Regions from separate parts of the Solibacillus sp. FSL R7-0682 genome, predicted to be linked through region 1. Evidence: riboswitches for the same ligand, from Rfam matches in the RefSeq annotation. Region 1 holds a riboswitch; the other holds the start of a gene.
What was found. Region 1 has a riboswitch for cobalamin ahead of MKZ17_RS14280 (ribonucleoside-diphosphate reductase subunit alpha). Riboswitches for the same ligand answer to the same signal wherever they lie in the genome.
Positions count from the first base shown of each region.

Region 1 (4,441 bases):
CATATTTTAACCATATCAAAACAGACGGAAATAATTTGTATTTGTACAGATATGAGTCGTGGTGTAGTACCTCTTGAAAAAGAGGCGAGACAACTACGAGATACGTGTGGAAGAGTTTATCAACAATTATGCCAAAACGCGAATACGGTAATTCGCGTATGGTACGGTATCCCTCAATATTTAAAAGGAGAGCAGTAGGAACATGGATAAAAATAAATTACGATATATGACGTTAACAGCTTTTGTCGCAGCAATTTGTGTTATAGGTAGCTTTGTGAAAGTACCAGGCTTTATTACTACGGCTGCACTTGATTCAGCACCTGCTATGATTGGTGCTGCATTTTTACCACCTATTTTTGCAGGAGCAGCAGGGGCAATTGGACATATTGCTACAGGGTTGACTTCTGGCTTCCCACTTGGTGTATTCCACGGAATTATTGCACTAGAAATGTTTATTATCATTACTTTATTTACAGTATTACATCGAAAAGGTCAACATCTATTAAAATGGTCATTTATGATAGTAGCAAATGGCATCATTGCACCACTTCCATTTTATTTTCTCATTTCACCTGAATTTTACATTGGATCAATTGCGTCATTAACTGTTGCAACAATTATAAATGTAGTAGTTGCGATAATCGTGATGCCCGTTCTTAAAACTGTGATGATAAGATCAGGCGTTCAATCATGAGAAATGGGGTAGAGGTAAATGGGTTAATCGTAACGATTGATAACTCAGGGTGTATTGGTAATAAGGAGCTTGATGCAGTACAAGTGCCAAATGAGATAACGGCTTATTTTACTACAAGAACTGCTATTTTAGAGCAATGGTGTGCTGGAGCGATGCCAATCCAACTATTAATGGCGAATTTTTCTGGTGATCATGTTTGGATGGAATACGAGCAAGGTATCCGACGCGTATTCGGGGAAATTGGAATTCCATGTCCGCCAATCATCGGTTCAAGTGAAACGAATTTTAATGCACTTCAATCTGCTGTTTCACTGACAATGATTGGTGAAAAAATTATTTCACGTACAATTAATAATTGTCACTACTTTGTCATTGGACAGCCTCTAGTCGGCAATGAAGTTATTGAAAATCCGCAACAAATTGCACAATTAAATGAGTTATATCAAGGGCTAACAGAGGGGTGGATACAAGCAATATGGCCAACTGGATCAAAAGGAATTGGGGCAGAAATAACGCGTTTTATTGGTGGAAATTACTTTTGTGAGTTGGATTTGCATACGTCTGCTGGACCATCCTGTGCAGTACTTGTAGCCGTGTTAGAGCAACATGTAGAGCAGTTTTCACAGCAAATCTCGGCTCCAATCACAGAAATTATAAAAGAATAAACAGTAGTTGCCTTAAAAAATTAGCTATGATACAATGACAACAGTTAATAAAAAACACAATATATAGTGTCGTTATTTATTTGGTTCTACAATATGTAGATTAAAAGGGAAATCAGTTCAATGCTGATGCTGTCCCCGCAACTGTAACGCTGACGATGATTCATAGCCCACTGTCTAAAAACGGGAAGGGGAATCAGAAGGATGAAGCGAAGCCAGGAGACCTGCCATGTAAATATGCAATGCATTTCTTCGGGGGATAGGAAATGGAAGCGAGAGCTCTATTTCCTAGGCAATAACTCTCTTTCCATTTCTAATACGTACATACTACGAACTCCGAATGAATGGGGTTCGTTTTTTTATTTCTTTCAAGTAGAAATCTACATTGTAAGGGTTGATGAATGATTTCAACTGACACTGAAAGTAGTAAAACCTCAGGCGATTTATACGATTTGGAATGGAGTACTCGTACTTTATGAAAGTATAACGCCAAACGTACAAAAATAATGCCGAGGTGGATTTGATTTTTGAAGAGGAGTGTTGTCATGATAGCTGTACAAGAAAATTACTTGCAAAACTTAGTGAATCAATTCGGTGAGGAGGATTTAGAACAATTTATTCGCTTCTCACAAAAATGGATGAGGAAAAATGAAGGGGCATCTGTTATTGAATGGATAGATGCAAGTATTTTAGAAACGATAAGCTATATCGATGAACAAGAGCCGTATTGGACATATGTTGCTGCAAAACTGTTAAATGAGAAAATTTCTATTCAGTATATGGAAAAATTTAATGTGGAAAAGCCTTATGCAAACTTTAATGACTGGATTTTACATCTTGTAGATAAAGGATTATTAAATCCACAACTAGTGGAAAAATACTCGGCAGCAGAGCGTCAATTATTAGGAACAATTATTGAACCTTCAAGAGATGATCTATTTACGTATATCGGCTTACGTACGTTAGTAGACCGTTATGTTGTTCGTGATTTTGACAAATCGATTGCAGAGCTCCCGCAACAGCGTTGGTTAATTATTGCCATGACGTTAATGATGAATGAAACGGACAGCCGCCTTCAAAAAGTAGAAGAAGCGTATTGGGCATTATCCAATTTATATATGACTGTTGCGACACCGACTTTATCAAACGCAGGTAAAACGCATGGCCAATTATCGAGCTGTTTCATTGATACGGTCGATGATAGTCTTCAAAGTATATATGATACAAATACTGATGTTGCAACGCTTTCAAAATACGGCGGTGGTATTGGTGTTTATATGGGGAAAGTGCGCAGTCGAGGCTCTGAAATCCGTGGCTATAAAGGTGCTTCAAGTGGGGTGCTACCATGGATTAAGCAATTAAATAACACAGCAGTATCTGTTGATCAATTAGGACAACGTCAAGGGGCAATTGCTGTCTACTTAGATGTATGGCACCGTGATATTTTAACGTTTTTAGATTTACGCTTAAACAATGGAGATGAACGTCTTCGTGCACATGATATTTTTACAGGCGTATGCTTACCTGATATTTTTATGGAGGCGGTAGAAGCACGTAATGATTGGCATTTATTTGATCCATATGAAGTACGTAAAGTAATGGGCTTTTCTTTAGAGGATTTTTATGATGAGAAGCGTGGACAAGGATCATTCCGCGAAAGATACGAACAATGTGTAGCGAATGAAGCTTTATCACGGGAAGTTATTCCAGCAATTGAAATTATGAAGCGCATTATGCGTAGTCAATTGGAAACAGGCGTACCATTTATGTTTTACCGAGATGAAGTCAATCGTAAAAATCCAAACAAGCATGCTGGTATGATCTATTCGAGTAATCTGTGTACAGAAATTGCTCAAAATATGAGTGCTACACAATTCGAGTCACAGCAACTAGATGATGATACAATCGTGACGCGTCGTAAAGCAGGGGATTTTGTTGTATGTAACTTAAGTTCTATCAACTTAGGGCGTGCAGTACCAGCGGGTGTGCTTGAGCGTTTAATACCGATTCAAGTCCGCATGCTTGATAATGTCATAGAGCTAAATACCATTCCAGTTCTGCAAGCAGATTTAACAAACAAACGTTATCGCGGAATTGGTCTAGGTACATTTGGATGGCATCATTTATTAGCGCTACATGAAATTGCCTGGGAAACAGAAGAGGCCGTTCAATTTGCAGATAAGCTATATGAAGAAATTGCTTATTTAACGATACGGGCTTCGAATGCTCTTGCTCAGGAAAAAGGCTCATACCCGTTATTTAAAGGGTCTGATTGGCAAACAGGTGCCTATTTTGAGGAGCGTGGATTAACGGAAGGAAGATGGCATGAATTAGCACAGCTTGTCTCAGCAGGAGGCTTGCGAAATGGTTATTTAATGGCTGTGGCACCGAATTCCTCAACATCTATTTTAGCTGGTTCTACCGCTACAATTGACCCGATTTTCCAAAAATCTTATTCTGAAGAAAAGAAGGATTACAAAATTCCAGTAACAGTGCCAGACTTAAATTCAAAAACAACATGGTACTATAAATCAGCTTACTTCATTGATCAACGATGGACTTTAAAGCAAAATGCTGCACGTAGTAAGCATATTGATCAAGGGATATCGCTTAATTTATATGTTCAAAATACAATTAAAGCAAAAGATTTATTACAGCTTCATATAGATGCATGGGCTAATGGAATTAAAACGACATATTATGTTCGTTCAACTTCAAGCGAACTACTTGAATGTGAATCATGCTCAAGTTAAGGGGGAAATGGGATGCAAGTTACGAAAAGAAACCTAATGGAAAAAACAGCACCAAACCGTTCAACGGGGATTATTAATGGGCAAAGCTCCAATATTTTAAACTGGGATGATGTTCGTTTCAGCTGGGCCTATCCGAAGTACAAAAAAATGCTCGCCAATTTTTGGACTCCCTTTGAAATAAATATGAGTACGGATGTAAAGCAATTTCCTGAATTAACAAAGGAAGAGCAAGATTCATTTTTAAAAATTATTGGCTTACTTGCATTATTAGATAGTATTCAAACAGACTTTGCCGGGAAGGTAGCAGATTATTTAACGGACTCAAGCTTAAG
Region 1 is NZ_JBBOUI010000001.1:2,807,734-2,812,174, reverse strand. Features, by position in the region: gene MKZ17_RS14295 (bifunctional adenosylcobinamide kinase/adenosylcobinamide-phosphate guanylyltransferase) at 1-198, shown strand, start outside; gene MKZ17_RS14290 (ECF transporter S component) at 203-694, shown strand; gene MKZ17_RS14285 (hypothetical protein) at 691-1,359, shown strand; cobalamin riboswitch at 1,424-1,602, shown strand; gene MKZ17_RS14280 (ribonucleoside-diphosphate reductase subunit alpha) at 1,902-4,109, shown strand; gene MKZ17_RS14275 (ribonucleotide-diphosphate reductase subunit beta) at 4,122-4,441, shown strand, end outside.

Region 2 (4,441 bases), 980 kb from region 1:
TATGGCATTCATTAACTTAATTGCGATTTTACTGCTTTGGAAAGTAGCAAAGAAAGTACTCGACAATTACTTAATGCAGCGTAAAGCAGGGAAAAATCCAGTTTTTTATGCGGATGAAATTGAAGGATTAGAAAATACCGAGTGCTGGGAGCGCGACCGCGAAAGCAAGCATGAATAATAATTGTGCAGATTTAGCGTTGGGCTCACCACCACATATTTGCTTTCAGCACTATGCAAATGGATTTTGAAGAGTTTTCAGGTATCGTAGAAATGGATGAGACTTATTTTCTATACTCAGAAAAAGGAAAGGATAATATAGATGGGCCTTCCCTTCATTGGGATTACTTTGGCTTCCAACTGGTTCTTCATTAGGATTAAAAGCTACCTCTGAACAACCAATTAATAAAAATATACTTGGAACGCAAGGAAACAAAGTGTTTCTTCAAAATATGTTTCCCTCCTCTATATCGAATATTAAATACTTATTTTCCTATTACTATATATTCCATTTCTCCAATAGAATAAAGTAATGAAGTGAATTTCAATCATCTCTGTTGCCTTACGAAGAGAATATCCCTCAATCAATCATACACTGGACAAAATCCAACCATTTGTGTAGAAGATGAGTACGATATAAAGGTGTATTAGTTACATTAGTAAAAGATTTACCGCAATCTTTACAACGGTAACGTTGACGTTCCATGGTTTTCATACCGCCCTTTACTGAATATTTTCAAAACGAACCGCATTATTTGAATGACAATGAGTACAAGTGTATCCACCTTTATACTTCTTTTTAGAAACCTCTTTAAAGACAGGTTCACTTGCAGAATATGAGTTAAGGGATTTAACGAAAAACTCTTTTAAATGATATTGGTCGGCTGTGTTTGTTTTTCAACCTCTTTAATGATCATTCGTATCACTCACAATCATTTTTTTCTACATTAAAAACGTTCGTTTTATTCAAATATCACAGAGTTATTTTACAGAGCCTTTTATAAAAAACTGTTATTAAAAATAAATGAGATTTTTCATTTTGATCAATCTTTGTTCAAAACGACAGCTTTTTATATACAGTAAAGTCAATGGTTTAGAGTAATGAATAATCAAACTTGTTTCTAAAGTAACTCCGACCTCAATAGAGCTCTTAGTGTGAGGTGAATGAGATTGAATATTAATGTAAATATAACTATAAAGATTTTTAATGAATGTATTTATATAAACTGCTAAATTAAGTTGATTAAGGAGAGGGAGTTCAAATGAAATACGAATAAATAAGAAAAAATATTGTAAGAAAAAAATCTTAGTATCTGAGTTAAATGAATTAAATCCATTAAAATATGTTGATTTGTGTTGTGGTAATAATTTTAATAGGTATTTCAATCTATTTTTAAATACATAGAATATTTTAAATTATTTTTGTGTTAGAATTCTTTTAATTGAATAAATCTTGCAGGATAAAGACGCCATTATGGCTTAATAGGGAATTCGGTGAAAATCCGTGACTGTTTCCGCAACTGTAAGTGCTGATGAAATGAGAAAAACCACTGTTGAAAGAAATGATATTCTAGTAAATGGGAAGGACTCAAAGTAAATTGATGCACAAGTCAGGAGACCTATCTTTGTCTGATCGTATTAAATCACTTCGGAAATAAAGGGGCTATACGGCAAATAGAGCTCGAACATTTTAACTTTGTCGTGGCTATTTACCGCTATCCAATTCCAAGGGTAGCGTTTTTTTGTTGTCCAAATACGACGCTTGATTATATTCAAAAAATTAATTAGGGGGAAAGTGAAAACATGCAAGCATCTTTCAAAAAGTTATTATTAGCTTTTATTCTGTTTATGCTCGTAAATACCAGTATTCCACAACGATCTAATGCAGCTGCTTATGATCCAACGGTAAGTTATGAGAATCTGGATGTGCGTTTTTGGGAAGATCAGCAGCCGGACATTGGTTTTTATATAAACGCTTCGTCACGTTACATTCTAGAAACGGTAATTGCACCTTCGATGGGTAGTACATTTGGAGAATGGTCGGTTATGGATCTATTACGAGGAATGTACACGGGCTACGATTATATTAACTATATACCGGCAAACTATTTCACGGACTATATAGGAAGAATTGAAGGCTATGTTGATATGAAAAATGGTAATCTGGACCGCAATAAATCTACAGAATGGTCTCGATTAACATTGGCACTTACTGCACTAGGTTATCCAATTACCGATGTCGCAGGTTATGATTTTGTAGCTCGTTTATCAGAATCACATAAGTTTTCATATCGTCAAGGTATTAATGGACCGATTTGGGAGATTATTGCATTGGATACAGGTGGTTATGAATTATATCCTGATCCATCCAATGATGATGTCAATACGGTAGGGAAAATGATTGACTATATTTTAAATAAGGAAATCTCGAACGGGGGCTGGGCTTTAAGCGGTGGCATTCCTGATCCAGATATAACGGCTATGGCTTTACAAGCATTTGCACCATATTATCTCAATAGTAGTCGTTACGACCAAACTGGTGCGAATGCAACTTATCAAGAGTTTGCACAAGCGGTGGAGCGAGCAATTGTTGTATTATCGCAAATCCAGCTAACTAACGGAGGTTATAATAGCTGGGGAAGTATTAACTCGGAAAGTACTGCACAAGTAATTGTAGCGCTGACAGCTATGAATATGGATCCTTTAGCTACAAGTATATCGTTACCAAATATTAATCAAACTGTTGATTTTATCACAGAAGGTAAATATGAGGATGGCGTTTGGACAAATAATATGATTGATGCTTTGTTAACATTTTGGGCAAATGGTAGTGGTTCTTCGCCAGAAGTGGGGGGCTTTAAGCATGTAACCGCAGGCTATGATGGTGGGGGTGGCTCTGGTACAAGCGTTAACGCGATGGCCACAGACCAAGCATTATATGGACTTATTGCGTATGATCGCTTCAAGAAAAGCGAAAAAAGCTTATATGATATGAGTGATATGCAAAATGGCGAATACCAATATATGACTGCAAGTAACAATACAATTTACTTTGATGGCAATCAAGTTGGTGAATCTTCATCAAAAACGGTATCACCTTATGCTGTAGTTGACATTCCATCCTCATCAGCAAAAGATTTTGTTGCATGGAATACAAAGCAAGACGGCACAGGAACTACATATATGCCTAATGAACGTTTAGTTATGCCAGATGAAGACATTACACTCTATGCTCAAACGAGTAGCACGATGGGGGAATATGAGTGATGGCAATATTCAAAAGGTTATCAAGCTCATTGATGAATTTCTTACCGCTAGAAGTCTTACAAAGGAGCATCTGGAGCTAAGCTTCCATACGAATATGCTTTATATGGAATTTCTAACACATTCTCAATGGTACAGAAAGCACTAGGTAAAGAGGCGGTGAACCAAGGGGCTAACTTAGCTTCAATTCTTGATGGATATACAGCAAAAGAAGGTCACCACTTAAATATCAACATACTTAACAGCGATACTTTACTAGACGCTATGGGGCAATCAGAAGAATATCCATAATCAACGATTCGTGTATCTGGTTATACTGTTAACTTCATAAAATTAACGTGTGAACAACAAATCGATGTAATCAAGCATATTTTCCACAGAAACCTGTAATTTATGCTCTTTATCTATACAAAGACCAAATTGAAATGACAACTCTTAATAGTTGTAGTTCATTTTGGTCTTTTATTTTACTAGAATTCACTTTTGCATAGGTGTAAGGATAGATACTAGGAGGAGAATTGTGAAATGAAAGGAAATATCATTTCATTGAAACATACGGTACAGTTAATGGACTAAAAATGGGAAATGATTTTTCTATCGTTAAAATGGACCTAGGAAAAATATTAATGTCGTCTTTAATAAAATAAATCTATTAAATTACATGTATCTGTACTTTTATGGTAATTATATTAATTTGGGATTTTAATAGGTATTTCAATCTATTTTTAAATATATCGAATATTTTAAATTATTTTTGTGTTAGAATTTCTTTTAATTGAATAAATCTTGCAGGATAAAGACGCCATTACGGCTTAATAGGGAATTCGGTGAAAGACCGAGACTGTTTCCGCAACTGTAAGTGCTGATGAAATGAGAAAAACCACTGTTGAAAGAAATGATATTCTAGTAAATGGGAAGGACTCAAAGTAAAATGATGCACAAGTCAGGAGACCTATCTTTATCTGATCGTATTAAATCACTTCGGAAATAAAGGGACTATACGGCAAATAGAGAACGAACATTTTAATTTTGTCGCGTCTATTTACCGCTATCCAATTCCTAGGGTAGCGTTTTTTTGTTGTCCTAATACGACACTTGATTATATTCAAAAAATTAATAGGGGGGAATGTGAAAACATGCAAGCATCTTTCAAAAAGTTATTATTAGTTTCTATTATGTT
Region 2 is NZ_JBBOUI010000001.1:1,826,584-1,831,024, forward strand. Features, by position in the region: gene MKZ17_RS09340 (alanine/glycine:cation symporter family protein) at 1-178, shown strand, start outside; partial or broken gene MKZ17_RS09345 (transposase) at 487-894, opposite strand; cobalamin riboswitch at 1,445-1,638, shown strand; gene MKZ17_RS09350 (InlB B-repeat-containing protein) at 1,801-3,264, shown strand; partial or broken gene MKZ17_RS09355 (glycine radical domain-containing protein) at 3,331-3,651, shown strand; cobalamin riboswitch at 4,042-4,235, shown strand; gene MKZ17_RS09360 (S-layer homology domain-containing protein) at 4,398-4,441, shown strand, end outside.
Region 2: linked by a shared signal. The riboswitch ahead of MKZ17_RS09350 (InlB B-repeat-containing protein) and the one ahead of MKZ17_RS14280 (ribonucleoside-diphosphate reductase subunit alpha) in region 1 are both predicted to bind cobalamin.